2 regions of the Pseudoalteromonas espejiana DSM 9414 genome follow, and region 2 is predicted to be linked to the other one. Evidence: riboswitches for the same ligand, from Rfam matches in the RefSeq annotation. Region 2 holds a riboswitch; the other holds the start of a gene.
What was found. A riboswitch is a leader RNA that binds a small molecule or an ion and turns the genes downstream of it on or off. The one in region 2 is predicted to bind cobalamin.

Region 1: it holds a riboswitch for cobalamin, as region 2 does, so the genes downstream of both, PESP_RS04480 (TonB-dependent receptor domain-containing protein) here and PESP_RS03025 (ABC transporter ATP-binding protein) in region 2, are expected to answer to the same signal.

Annotation. Positions count from the first base shown of each region.
Region 1 covers NZ_CP011028.1:970,678-978,243, reverse strand. The annotation lists gene PESP_RS04490 (efflux RND transporter permease subunit) at 1-1,035, shown strand, start outside; gene msrA (peptide-methionine (S)-S-oxide reductase MsrA) at 1,133-1,669, shown strand; gene PESP_RS04480 (TonB-dependent receptor domain-containing protein) at 1,740-3,569, opposite strand; cobalamin riboswitch at 3,607-3,771, opposite strand; gene PESP_RS04475 (ABC transporter substrate-binding protein) at 3,858-4,640, opposite strand; gene PESP_RS04470 (YajQ family cyclic di-GMP-binding protein) at 4,903-5,385, opposite strand; gene PESP_RS04465 (VanZ family protein) at 5,536-5,889, shown strand; gene PESP_RS04460 (ketopantoate reductase family protein) at 5,882-6,784, shown strand; gene thiI (tRNA uracil 4-sulfurtransferase ThiI) at 6,810-7,566, opposite strand, start outside.
Region 2 covers NZ_CP011028.1:670,293-677,858, reverse strand. The annotation lists gene PESP_RS03045 (cobalamin-binding protein) at 1-47, opposite strand, end outside; gene cobO (cob(I)yrinic acid a,c-diamide adenosyltransferase) at 47-646, opposite strand; gene PESP_RS03035 (cobyric acid synthase) at 636-2,120, opposite strand; gene PESP_RS03030 (FecCD family ABC transporter permease) at 2,126-3,130, opposite strand; gene PESP_RS03025 (ABC transporter ATP-binding protein) at 3,135-3,944, opposite strand; cobalamin riboswitch at 4,103-4,230, opposite strand; gene PESP_RS03020 (porin) at 4,289-5,221, opposite strand; gene PESP_RS03015 (LysR family transcriptional regulator) at 5,419-6,288, opposite strand; gene PESP_RS03010 (MaoP family protein) at 6,379-6,753, shown strand; gene PESP_RS03005 (response regulator) at 6,841-7,566, shown strand, end outside.

The DNA of each region.
Region 1 (7,566 bases), 300 kb from region 2:
GGCTTAGTAAGAATTGATCACGACTACAAAGAAACCTTTCCACAATTTTTAGTAAGCATAGATAAAAACAAAGCTGCCGATTTAGGCGTATCAGTTTCCGATGTTGGCACAACGCTTGAAACCATGCTGGGCCAGCGCCGCGTAACAACGTTTATTGACCGCGGTGAAGAATACGATGTAATTTTAAAAGGGACTAAGCAAGACTTTACTAACCCTACTGATATATCAAATATTTACCTTAAATCGCGCAGCGGTGAGCTAGTTCCATTAGATAGCTTAATTAGCTTAAAAGAAGAAGCTACAGCATCGCGCTTAAACCGCTACAACCGCATGCGAGCAATCACTTTAAGCGCCAACCTTGCCGATGGGTATACACTTGAGCAAGCCCTTAACTTTTTAAATACAGTAGCCGCTGAGGAAAATGATATTGACGGCGCTGTAGATTATAAAGGTGAGTCGCAATTATTTTACGAAGGCGCATCAGCCATGACCTACGTATTTATATTAGCGCTTACGGTCACGTTTTTAGTTTTAGCGGCACAATTTGAAAGCTTTATGCACCCATTTGTGATTATGTTAACAGTTCCGCTTGGCTTAATGGGCGCTATGTTTGGCCTATGGGCCACAGGCCTTACGCTCAATATTTACAGCCAAATTGGTATTGTTATGCTCATAGGTTTGAGTGCTAAAAACGGTATTTTAATAGTCGAATTTACTAATCAATTACGTGATAAAGGGGTTGAGTTTGGTGAAGCTATTTTACAAGCCGCAACTCAGCGCTTGCGCCCAATTATAATGACTTCGCTTACTACAGTAATGAGCGCGGTCCCCTTAGTACTTGCTTCGGGCCCTGGCGCTGAAAGCCGTATGGTTATTGGTGTTGTCGTATTTACAGGCGTTATAGTATCTACCTTGCTTACGCTTTATGTAGTGCCAGCTGCCTACTATGCCCTTGCTCGTAATACGCAATCACCTGAGTTTTTACAACAAAAGCTTGATAAACAAGCGCAAGAGAAACCAATAGAAGAGCTCTAACTAAACTGAACTTAGTTTAGCTATGCGCCGTACTTGTTGTTACGGCGCATACAATTTATGCTCCTGTTAAACTCCATATACTTTATTAGGAATACCTATGAGCTCAACAAAACAACTAGCAACATTTGGTGGCGGCTGCTTTTGGTGTATAGATGCCGCATTTAGACGTGTTAAAGGTGTATTGAGTGTTAGCTCAGGTTATACCGGGGGCAATACCGACAACCCAACGTATAAATCAGTTTGTTCAGGCACTACAGGCCATGCTGAGGTTGTTCAACTAGAATTTGACTCTACACAAATAAGCTTTGAAACACTGCTTGTTATGTTTTTCACCTTGCACGATGCTACGCAGCTAAACCGACAAGGTAATGATATTGGCACTCAATATCGGAGCGTTGTGTATCATCACTCAAAAGAGCAGCAGCAAAAAACACAAGCTATAATTACCGAGCTACAAAGCCATGTTAGTGAGCCAATTGTAACAGAACTAAGCCCTGCGTCTTTGTACTACCCCGGTGAGCACTACCATCAAAATTACTACAATGAAAACCCTGAGCAAGGTTACTGCAGTATTTTAATAGCCCCTAAATTACAAAAGTTTGAAATGCTATTTAAAGAGTTCTTAACTGAGTAGATAAATTTAACGCACATTAAAAAAGCCCGATTAAAATCGGGCTTTTGTCTTTTATGCATTTCTATAATAATTAAAACTGATAGCTGGCGCCGGCAAAAAAGCGTCGCTCAGGGGTATTGTAGTAATACACTTCACCTGTTGTAAAATCAGATCTAGAATCAACAACGTTGTAGTCTCTATCAAATAAGTTTTCTACACGTAGTGATACTCCAATGTGTTTATTTACTTGGTAGTTACCTGCAATGTTCCAAAGTGTGTAAGAACCCAAACGCGTTACAGCTCCTTGGCGATCGCTACGGTACTGCATATCAACACGTGCGTCAAAGTTGCCAAACTTCTTTGCAATTTCCCAGTTAACGGTACGTTTTGCAACGTTACGTAGCTCGTCTCCTGTTTCTTTATTTTCAGCACTTAAATAAACAAAGTTAAAGTGGCTATCGAATCCTAAAATTTGCTGTGTAAGGCTAAACTCAACCCCTTCATAACGAGCTTCGCTAATATTAGCTAATGCAAAGTTTTCGTCGTAATCAATTTTGTCTTCAATGTCGTTTCTAAATAGTGCAAAGTCTACTTTTGCTATATCGAAATTAACATTTAAGCCCAATTCACGATTTACTGATTTTTCTGGTTGTAAATCAGGATTGCCAAAATTGGGGTAATATAAATCGTTAAAGGTAGGCGCTTTAAAGCCTGTGCTTTGGCTGATTCTAAATGTAGCACTTTCAGATAAATGGTAACCCGCTGCAGCAGTATAAGTTGTTTCATCACCAAACTGTTCGTCATCATCTTGGCGAACGGTTAAATTAGCCAGTACATTATCGGCATCGTAATAAGCACCAACAAAAACAGCCAGTACATCTCGGCTATCTTCAACAAACTCTTGTGAGCTATTCGACACATCATCGTTATACCAGTTAACACCACCACTGAAATTAAGCTGTGGAGATACTTGGTATTGCCCAGTGTAGTCAAGTTGCGAACGCTTGGTAATAAACGTACTGGTTAATGAATTGCCAGTAAAAGAGTCTACGTAAGTGCTGTCTGAGTCATCGGTAGCAAACGCAACATCGATGCTATGAGACTGATTTTTATAATTTTTACTCCAGCCTGCTGATAACTGGTAGTTTTTAAAATCCCCTGTCTCTACAGTGCTTGACGCTGGGCTAAAGCTGCTATCGTAGTCAGCAAAACCTTCACTGTACTGGCCTAGTAATTTAAAGTCGCCGTAGTGCTCGTCACTGTAGTTTACTTTAAAACCTAGGTTTTTATTTTCATAGCCATCGTCATCTGGTGCTACACCTTGAAGCGCATCAAAACCATCTGTTTTTTCAAAGCCTGCATTAAATGCTGAGATAACATCGCCCGATTTAACAGAACCTGCAAGTTGATAATTTTGATAAGCATTTGAGCCAAACGTAGCATCAAGCGATAAATTATCAGCTTCACGGGTAATTATGTTAATTACACCTGCAAGCGCGTCTGAGCCATAGACAGCAGCACGCGACCCTTTCACTATTTCAATACGTTCAATACTATTTAGAGGTACATTGCTTAGCGCTTTTTGACCAAGCGTTGCGGAGCCTGTGCGTACGCCATCAATCAAAATTAATGTATCGCCCGAGCCTGTACCACGCAGTGATACACCCGACGTTTGCCCAAAGCCACCATTAGGGTTAATTTGAAAACCAACTTGAGTGCTTAACAGTGTTGGTAAATCACGTACTTTGCTTGCTTCAATTTCACTACGTTCAATCACATTAACGCTTGCTAACACGTTATTTATTGATTGTTCGAATTTATTAGCAGTAACGGTAATTTTTTCAATTGAGTTATCTGCAGCAGATACAGAAAAAGACAACGCAGCAGATATTGCAACGCCAAGAATTGTTTTATTTAGCATGATGTTCCCTACCCTTGCCCACCGCAAAGATTTAAGTATGTAAGATTGCATCAAGGCCGGTCTCCGGACTCAGTAAATACTAAAATAAGTATTAATACTTTACCGTTGCGGGGGCAGTGTTGGGATTGTAATCATCATGATAACGCACCAACTTCCCGATTATCTTGCCGTTAGTTTCAATACCTTAAAACCAATACACCGTATTAAGCAAGCACCTTGAAAATAGGCCATTATTGTGAGCAGTTTGTTTACAAATGTCAACGGACGTCTATATAGCTAAAAATCCAATTATTTATTTTCAGTAAAGCTTGAAGTTACACCATATGCGCTCAGCAATGCTTTTATTTTCGGCTTTATGGTGGGGGAATTTAATAGCTCATCCATTTGATTTTCTGTAATTTTACTGCGTTTAGGATTAACCAAAAAATGGGTGTCGTAAATAGCGTCTGGTTTATTACTTTTGTAAAGTAAGTCCATATTAAAAATATTATTCTTTTTAAAATATTGGTAGGCAATATTGTTTAACACACCAACATCAGCACGTTTTAATAGCAGCATTTTAACAACATTAAACTCATCAATGGTCAAACTTACTTGGTGCTCTTCACTTAAATACTGCGCGTCGGTATTAAAATTAGCAAAGCGATACGAGTAACCAAGTACACCTGCTTTTGTTAACGTATTTAGGTTATCAAAATATGCTTGCTCATTAGAATTTTCTAATAAAGTATAAAGCTCATTTTTAGCAATTACGTAAAAGTGAGTTTGTTTTAAAGAGCTTCTCGCTGTCTCTGGCAGCCATTGCAAAGCCATTAAAAAAAGCATGTCGAACTCCCCCCACTCGACCCACTTTTTAAGCCTTTTCACAGGTAATGAATTAAGTACAAAATTGTAGTCGCTTTGGGATTCGTTTAAAATTTTGACAAATTCAGGCGCTAGCCCCTGCTGTTTTTCGGCATTGATAATTATTGGGAAATAACCATCTTCTACCAACACATCTACATTAATTGGCTTGGCAAAAGCAAATTTGCTACAAGTAATAATAATTATAAAAACAAGGTGCTTATACATTTAACGCCTTTATTATGTAATATTAAATAAACTAATATTAAGAATAGACTAAATATAAAAAGCCGTGTCACAGGTAGGATTTAAAAGGCTGAAATAACTATTTAAAGTAGTAAAAAACTAATAAGGTATTTTTTACCTACCATTATCCAAACATTGGCAGGTGTAAGAGCTTTAGGTAAATAATTTGCTTAAAAGCGTAGCTACTAGATTTGCTAACCACGCTTTTAAATTAAGCTGTTAAGAAGCAATCGCTATATTTTTATTAATCGCGAAAGTTTTTAAACTGAAATGGCTGACCAAGCTCAGCGCTACGCACTACTTGCATAGCCGCTTGTAAGTCGTCACGCTTTTTACCTGTTACGCGAACTTCTTCACCTTGAATAGCAGCTTGCACTTTAACTTTTGAATCTTTAATGGCTTTAACTACTTTTTTTGCCATATCTTTTTCAATACCTTGCTTAAGCGCAACATTACGAAATACATTTTTACCAGCGCGGGTAATATCTTGTAAATCAAGGCTGGCTACATCCATGCCACGCTTAGAAATCTTATTCGCTAAAATATCAAACAACTGCATTACCTGCTGATCGGCTTCGGCTTTAAGCTTAATTGTTTTGTCGTTAAGCTCAATTGATGCGTCAACACCTCTAAAATCAAAGCGCGTTTCAAGCTCACGGTTTGCGTTATCTACTGCATTTTTAGCTTCGTTCATTTCTACTTCAGATACGATATCAAATGAAGGCATAGGGTTCTCCTAACTATTAAATCTAAATTTATGCGCCGATTATAACGCTAAAATTATAAATCTTTACATTTTTCTGCCAGTTGTTCAGGTGCGATACTAATTTAGTTTGATATACTGCGGTTTCTTTTTTAAGCGGTTTTAGGATTTAACGTGACACGGCGTGTTTATCAGGCAGTTTTTTTAATTAGCATTGTGGCTTTTACCTTTTTATTTGCTAAAGAGATAAAAGGCGGTGTAGCTAACTTATTTCCGCATGTTGATAAAGTTGCTCACTTTGGCATTTTTTTCGTACTCGCCATTATTATGGATAAAGCATTTAAACTACCGCTTTATACGCAAATTTTGCTACTCGCAGGGTACGGCGCGGCTATTGAAATAATGCAAGACGCCCTTCCCTACAGACAAGCATCACTGGGTGACTTTTTAGCTGACTTTGCTGGCGCTGCAACGTATTTTTTATTAAGAACTATTTTTACTCCTCGAAAAAAGACCCCTTATGGCTAACATACTTGTTATTGGCGATGGTGCTATAGGTTTAATGCTCAGCCATTTTTTATCTAAGGCGCATAACGTATATGTGTTTACACGTAAAACCACTGCAAATACGCGTTTTTACTGTAAAGCTAATCAGCCTTCGCAAAAAATTAACGCGCAGTTTATTACCTTAAAGCAACTTAATGAGCTACCCGCGTTTGATACCGTCATATTTGCTGTAAAAGCATTTCAAGTGATCGATGCTTTTATACATATAAAGCCATTTTTATCATCACGTTGTAATATTGTGCTGTCGCACAACGGAATGGGTAATGTTGAACAACTAAACGCCGAACTTCGCTTTGAGCAGGCTTTATACTTTTTAACCACCAGCATGGCGGGATTTAAATCAAATCAGTATATTGTGCAGCATACCGGAGAGGGAAAAAATATATTCGGTGCATGTAATACGCAAGCTCACAACAATTATAAAGCGATGCTAGAGCAATTTAGTCCGTTGCCGCAATTGAGCTATTCAAAAAACATTGAACAACTAAGATTTGAAAAGTTACTTGTGAATATTGCTATTAACCCGTTAAGTGCACTGCATAATATTAAAAATGGGCAATTAAGGGCGCCGCAATTTAGCAGCACAATTTTTAATTTACTCACTGAAGCATGTAATATTGCACAGGCGCTCAAGCTCAATATTAAACTTGCCGATGCACTCAGTAATGCTTACACCATAATGACGCTCACTGCACAAAACTACTCTTCTATGCACCAAGATGTTATTCATAATCGGCAAACTGAAATAAACGCTATTTGTGGCTACATTAGTGAGCAAGGCCGACGTTTAAATATTAATACACCAATAAACAATGAGCTGCTTGCTAAAATAAAGGCAAAAAAAAGCGTGGATTAAACCACGCTTTATCATAAACCTTACATTACGGACGATATACCTTAACGCCCGTAAAGCCTTCTTCATGCAATATAAGCGCCTGTAACTGACTCATTACCCCTCTTTCACAGTAAAGGTAATAGTCTTTATCTTTTGGCAGGTCGCCAAACTTAGTCGCTAAACGGAAGAAAGGTAAATGCACAACCTCTACGCCGTCAACCTCAAGCGGGGCTGCATCTTCTTCCTCAGGAGAGCGAATATCAACAACCACGGCGCCAACGGGTAAATCAGCAACCGACTCTGCTTCTTTTAGCTCTTGCTTAGCTTCTACGTCAATATCGCGCACATCCATAATGCGGGCATTTTCTACTACGGTATTTAGTACATCAAAGTCGAACTTTTCTTCTTCGCCTTTAATAACATCAATTTTAGCTTTAACCGTTGGCTTTTTAGAAATTACTCCACAGTACTCAGGCATTGTTTCGGCCATTTCTGCGGTGCCAATTTGGCGAGCAATATTAATAATTTCCTGTTTATCGTGCTGAATTAGCGGGCGTAAAATAAGCGTTTCGGTTACACGGTCAATCACACTTAAATTAGCCAGTGTTTGGCTTGAAACCTGGCCAATGCTTTCACCTGTAACAAGTGCTTGAATATTCAGTTTTTCAGCAACTTGGCTACCTGCGCGCATCATCATACGCTTAAGCACAACACCCATTTGGCTGTTTTCTACGTTTTCTAAAATCTCAGCAACTACCGGTTCAAAATCAACAGTTACAAACTTAACTTTATGGGTAGAGCTA
Region 2 (7,566 bases):
TTACCAAATAAGCTAATAGCAAATGCGACTAAAATCGCTTTGTGCATTAGTAATCAAACCCTTCTAATGCTTTTATTCCTGAGTCAAACGCATGTTTTACATTACGTACTTCACTAACTGTGTCTGCAAGGTCTGTTAAGGTGCGATGCGCTGCGCGCCCAGTAATAATAACCGACTGCATAGGTGGGCGGTTATTAAGTGCATTAACTACTTCATCAAGGTCAATGTAACCGTAAGTCACCATATAGGTAAGTTCATCAAGTAATACTAAATCAATGCTGCTATCTGCAAGCATACGTTTAGACTCCTGCCAGGTGGCTTGCGCAGCAGCGGTGTCGGCCTCTTTATTTTGTGTATCCCATGTAAACCCTGTATTCATTACTGCAAATTCAACCCCTGCACCTTGTAATAAATTACGCTCGCCACACTCCCACGTGCCTTTAATAAATTGACATACTGCGGCTTTTTTACCATGGCCAACACAACGTGCAACCACACCAAAACCCGAGGTTGATTTACCTTTACCATTTCCTGTGATTACTTGGAATATACCTTTTACGTCTTGCGCGGCGGCAACACGGGCATCTACTTGCTCTTTTACTTTTTGCTGGCGTTGCTGGTGCTTATCGTTGCTTTTATCTGTCATTATTGTGTCCTTCATAAATCGATATAATTTGTTGTATGTTTAAGTGCGTCTCGCACATAGTGGCTAAGCGCTCTAACTGCTGTTCGCGGTGCTTAGCAATACTAATTGGCTTTATTACAGCCTCTGGTTTTACCCAGTTTAAAATTTGCGATGTGGCGTTGGCTTCATCAAATAAACCATGTAAATAAGTGCCTGCCACAGCATTATCGTCACTAATAAAGCCATCGTTTACAAACCCATTTGGGTGCTCATTAAAAATTAAAAATGGCTTTTTGAGTGCTGCGCCTTTACTAATACCTGCATGTATTTCGTAGCCACTACACGGTGTTTGTAAATCATTTAACTGCAGTGTTGCTGTTAATTTAGTGAGTACTTTTTGCGTGCTTAAAGTAGTTTCAAAGTCACATAGGCTAAGCCCTTGGGCTTTTTTTAGCGATGACTCTACCCCTTCGGGGTCATAAACTGTATTTCCTAACATTTGCATGCCACCACAAATACCAAGTACTTTGCCGCCATAACGCAAGTGCTGCTTTATTTGTGTGTCCCAACCTTCGCCTTTTAAAAAGGCTAAGTCACCTAGTACGTTTTTACTACCAGGCAAAATGATCAGATCAACCGCGGGGATCGCTTGTGTGTGGCGTACATAGTTAATATTAATGTTGGGGTGCAAACGCAGTGCGTCAAAGTCGGTATGATTGCTAATATGAGGCAATAAAAGCACTGCAATGTTAATGGTGGCATTTGTCACTGTGTTATTTATTGCTACGGCGTCTTCAGCATCAAGGGCTAAATCGTGCAAGTAAGGAAGTACACCAAGCACTGGCTTATTTGTGTATTGCTCAAGCCAATCAAGCCCGCTTTGCAATAAACTTATATCGCCCCTAAAGCGGTTTATAACAAAGCCTTTTACGCGCGCTTGTTCTGATTCGCTTAATAGCGCTAATGTACCCACTAAATGTGCAAACACGCCGCCTTTATCAATGTCGGCAACAATTATGACAGGGCAATCTACCGCTTCTGCGTAGCCCATATTGGCTATATCGTTTTCACGTAGGTTAATTTCAGCTGGGCTGCCTGCGCCTTCAACAAGTAGTAGATCAAAGTTTTTAGCTAAGCGGTTATGCGAAGTTATTACGGCATTCATTGCCACTTTTTTATAGTCGTGATATTTGCCCGCTTCCATATTGCTAATGGCTTTACCATGAATAATAACTTGTGCGCCGGTATCGCTATTGGGTTTGAGTAATATGGGGTTAAAGTCGTTTAAAGGCTCCACTTTTGCAGCTATAGCTTGTAACGCCTGAGCACGGCCAATTTCGCCACCCTCTTTTGTTACTGCGCTATTTAATGCCATATTTTGCGGTTTAAAAGGCGCTACTTTTACACCTTGATTGGCAAACACTCTGCAAAGCGCGGCAACTAATGTGCTTTTACCCGCGTCTGATGTAGTGCCTTGTACCATTAAGGTTTTCATTAGCATTACACCTTTGATTTTCTAAAAAACAATAAACTTAAAAAAAACACACTGCCAATAGCAGCAGTAATAACACCTACAGGTAGCTCTTGGTTTTTTAATAATGAGCGTGAAAGTACATCTACCCACACCATAAAGGTGCCGCCTACTAAACTGGTAACCAATAATCCTGCTGTACTACCTTGGGATATAAAAAAGCGCACTATATGCGGCACCATTAAACCTACAAAGCCAATACCGCCACATAAAGCCACCAGCACTGCGGTAATTAACGAGCTTAGCACCAACATTAAAATTCTAAAACGGTGAACCCGCACGCCAAGTGTTGTTGCGCTTTCATCGCCCAATAACATAGCATTTAGCTGCCTTTTAAAGCTCAACATAAAGCTAATACACACCACAATAACTAAAAATGGTAACCATAGTGTGGCCCATTGCGCACGAGCAAAACTGCCTAGCGTCCAAAATAAAATAGCAGCAACGGCTTGTGGGTCGCTCCAATAAAGTAGCAAGCTGGTAAAAGCACTAAATAAAAACGACAGCGCAACACCTGCAAGCAACATAGACTCTACTTGTGCATTTTGCTGCCTACCAGCAATGAGTATTAATAGTCCCATAGCCAAAAGGCTACCTAAAAGTGCCGCCCCTGATAGCATAAATCCTGCGCTAATGCCTGCAACCGACATTATCACAACAACACCAAACGAGGCCCCCGACGATATGCCAAATAAATACGGATCGGCAAGCGGATTACGTGTCACGGTTTGCAAAATAAGCCCCGCAATAGCTAAACCGGCTCCAGCCATAAACGCAAGTAACGTGCGTGGCAGCCTTAACTCGTAAATAATACGTGCATTAAAAGAGCCTTCACCAGAGGATAAAATACCGGTTATTACATCGTTTATATTGGTTTCGGCCGCGCCAAAATTAAGTGCGCTAAATAAACTTAATATAGCGATTAGAAACGCAGTAATAAGTAAAGCTAATTGATTTTTTTTATTTACAGTCATGTTATTAATAACCATAAAAGTAAGTGATGTGAGGAATGCTACTCCCCGATTTTGATAATTGCGGGTGATGAGTTACTTGTGCGCAAACTTCAAAAACCTCGGCGAGCATATTTTCGCTAAGTACCTGCAAAGGCGTACCAGTATGCGTAATTTCGCCCTTTTTAATAACAACTAGTTCATCGCACATTGCAGCGGCAAGATTTAAATCATGAAATGACGCAAATACCGTTACACCTAGCGATTTAGCCAGCTCCATTACTTGTATTTGGTATTTAACGTCTAAATGGCTAGTTGGCTCGTCCATAATTAGCAGCTGCGGCTGCTGCACTATTGCGCGCGCAATTAGAGCGCGTTGCTTTTCGCCGCCAGAGAGCGACTCAAAACTTTGATTACACTGTTGCTCAAGCCCAACAGTGGCAATTGCTTGGGTAATTTTTTGTTTGTCACTTTGCGTTGTAGAGCTAAATAACGATTTATGAGGGGTAAGCCCAAGTGCAACTACATCATATAAAGAAAGGTTAAATTGAGAGGGCGTTTCCTGCAAAACTACAGCCACATGCTTGGCGTAATCTTCACTTTTGAGTTGCCATATATCTTGTTGATTAAAGGTGATTTTGCCTAACGTTGGCCTATTAAAGCGATATAAGCAACGTAACAAGCTCGACTTACCAGCCCCATTTGGGCCTATTAACCCAACAAACTTGCCTGACGGTATTTGCAAATTAATATTGTTTAAGATGCTTTTGTTGGCCGCCCTCCACGAAACATTTTCAACGTTTACTAGAGCCGCATTAGGCGCTGATTCAGTGTGCAATAGTGAGTCCTTGGTAGGCGTGCACTCACTAACAGCACAAAAATAGTGCATTAATAAAAATATGAGTAAACCCGCTCGTTAAAATTTATACCAACCAACTTAAATATAGAGCCAATTTAACGTTAATAAATTAACGTCTTAAATTTTTCTGCTATTTATGCTTATTAGTATTACTCGTTTGTATCTGACTTAAAGCAGTTTGCTAATTACAGTTACGGGAATAGTTGAGGACTTGCACCTCATTCCAAACGAAGCTCTATTATGGGCGGGTAAGTAAATAATTTAAAGCAAAAAAAACCGCGCTCAAAGGAGCGCGGTTAAAAAGGGAGTGTTTTAACCTTTGGTTAAAACTTGTATTCCATTCCTAGGCCTAAGTAATCTTGGTCAACATTGTTGTCCATATCAAAGCTTGAGTAAAAACCAAATACTTTGATGTTTTTATTAAACTTGTGATCAACACCTACAGAAATCGCTGTTTTATCTTCGCTATCGTCAAAGTCCATTGCTTGGTATTGTACTTTAAAGGTGTTTTTACCCATGCTGTAAGCTGCATTTAGTAAGTAACCGTCAGCTTCTGCACTGCCATCTACTTTTTCTTGCGTTTGGTACATTGCACCTAGTTTAAAGCTCTCAACTTTACCTTGGATTGACGCACGAACTACGTCGTAGCCGTTAACTTCGCTATCAGCCGCAACCGATGCGTATACCGCGCTCTTTTTAAGAGCTGAGTCGCCGTAAGTAACCGCCATTGAATAACCGTTGTCTGCATCTACATCGTCTTCAGCAATAAATGTAGCAAGTACTTTAAAGCCTTCGTATGTTTTAGAAGTGTAAGTGATTGAATCACCTAAACGGTTTTCACCTTTAAATACGTTTTTAATATCGCCTTCAAGGTCGTTAAATAAATCCATTTTACCTTGAGACTGCTTAAGTGCTGTATCGTTACGACCAACAACAACCTGACCATAAGCACCTTTTAAACCAACATATTGGTTACGTGCAGAAATGTTGTCGTCGTTATCGCCTTTTGAGTCAGCATCAGACACATCTACTTGAAACTCAAACTTATAAACTGCTTCTAAGCCATCTGTTATTTTTTCAGAACCTTTTAGGCCAAAGCGAGATGCGTTACTTTTAATTTCAGTGAAAGACCCTTCACCATCATCAGACGACTGCACAGTAACATTAGCTTTACCGTATACATCAACGTCTGCAAAAGCGTTGAAAGACAAACCACTTAATAAAGCGACACATAAGCTCGATTTTACAAATTTCATGCTATTTCCTCGATAATCACAAGACTAATTTTTAAAACAGCTGCAGTTTGTCACTGTTAAATGACAGATATATTACAAAGGAAACATTTTTGTCTTTTTATTTTAATAAAAGTGAATTAAATCTGAAAACAAAACGACATGAATATTTAATATACAAAACTGTACCTATTTGACTTTAATAAAATCATAGTTCGTATTTAGCTTTCATCAAGAAGGTGAAGTGTATTTATTTTTGGTAATAAATTAATAAGCGTCTCTATTAATTCTTTCTGATCGTTATCTCTATGGTATGCCACAAAAATATCACGCGAGGTGTGTTCTACATCTTTAATATGGAATAACTCACCTTTTTCGAGGTGCGACTCAACCAGAACTTCAGGAATAAATGCACTGCCACCACACTGTAGTATTAAATCCAGTGCAATACGTCCGGTGCTGGTTCTAAAGTAAGGCGGAGTTTTACCCGTAAATTGGCGCGCGTGCCAAAGTGAAAAGGTGGTTCCCCAGTCAACATAAACATATTGGTTATCAAAAAAGTTTTCATTGGTTGCTGTATCGTAGCCACTTACCGGAATAATAGGCAGTTCACAAATTCGCTCCACTACTAATTCATCTACTTTAGGAGGATCGAATAAAATCGCTAAATCGAGTGTGCGCTCTAATAGCAAACGCGTACTCTCTTGCTGTGCTTTTACTTCAGCAACCAAAGATACACCCGGCATAGCCGATACAATATTAGTAATACCAAATTGTAAAAAGGCATCCCATATATTAGGCGTACCCGCCAAGCTGATTTGCTTATGCATATTATCGGCAAGCGCTACATCGACTTTTGCACGCTGCATACCGGTAATAATCATTTTAGCGTGCGGAAGTAAACGCTCGCCTGGCGCTGTTAATTGAATATTATTGCGCTGGCGAATAAACAAGTTAACGCCTAAGCCTTGCTCAAGTTGTCGAATTCTAAAACTCACCGCAGATTGAGTAATATAAAGGTTTTCGGCTGCTTTACCAAAGTGACGAGTTCGTACAACTTCTACAAATGTTTTTAATAAATCTATATCCAATTTTTTATCCTCACGATAAAAATAACTTGTTTAATAAATTGCCAAACTTGCATCATACTCCACCAATAAACTAGGTATGAGGATTAAGCTATGAGCAATGATATTTCACTACTTCGCCAAGCGTTTGTGAGCCAACGTCAATTTTATGATGATCAAAACTTTCCTCGCGGATTTAGCCGCAGCGGAAATTTCACTTTATTAGAAGCTAGCATACTAGAGCAACACGGTGTTGTGTTAAAAGGTTTGTATAATAAAACGCTAGCACCTCAAAATGCTTACCAAGAACAGTTTGTTGCAGTAGCCTTTGGTGCTCAAGAAGCTGCAAACCCAATAGAAAAAGCTTGGGTTAAATACCTTAAACTTACCACCTGTAAAACAAAGTTTCATACTTTGTTTGGTCGTTCAAAAATGTCAGGGCCAGCACCCATTAGCCAAGACTATTATTCAGAATCAGATAGCTTGTAAGCCACTAAGTTATTTGCTTTTTTGCGTTTTAGCAGTTACAACTTGTATTAGCAAATACTTTTGCAAAATATTAAACAAGGTAACTATGTGACGCGAAGAATATTAATAGTTGAAGATACGCCTACTATAGCGCGTGTGCAAAAGCATATTGCGCTAAAGGTAGGCTACGAAGTAGATATAGCAGAGTCTTTAGAGGCAACAAAAAAGCTTGTTGAGCAAAACAGCTATTTTTGCGCTGTTGTAGACTTTATTTTACCTGACGCGCCCGCAGGTGAAGCAATCCCCTGCACTATCGCTGCAGAAATCCCAACCATAGTAATGACCGGCAATATCGATAAACAAACCCGCGATACAGTAGAAAAACACCCTATTATCGATTACATAATAAAAGAAAATAAACAAGCCTATCAATACCTTGAAAAGCAATTACAACGCCTACCTCGTAATGAAAATGTTAAAGTTTTAGTGGTTGATGACTCAACATCAACACGTAAATATATTTGTAGTTTACTCAAGCGCCACAAGTATCAAATTCTTGAAGCCAAAGATGGTAAACAAGCACTAGAAGTATTGGAAAGCCAAAAAGATGTATCGGTTATTATCACCGATAACGAAATGCCTAACATGAATGGCGATGAGTTATGCGCAGAAATACGCCGGCTCTATAGCAATGATGAGAAAGCCATTATTGGCATTTCTGGCGCTGATTCATCGGCACTTTCGAGTCTATTTTTAAAAAATGGTGCTAACGATTATTTACATAAACCTTTTAATAGCGAAGAATTTTATTGTCGGCTTAGTCAAAACGTCGAC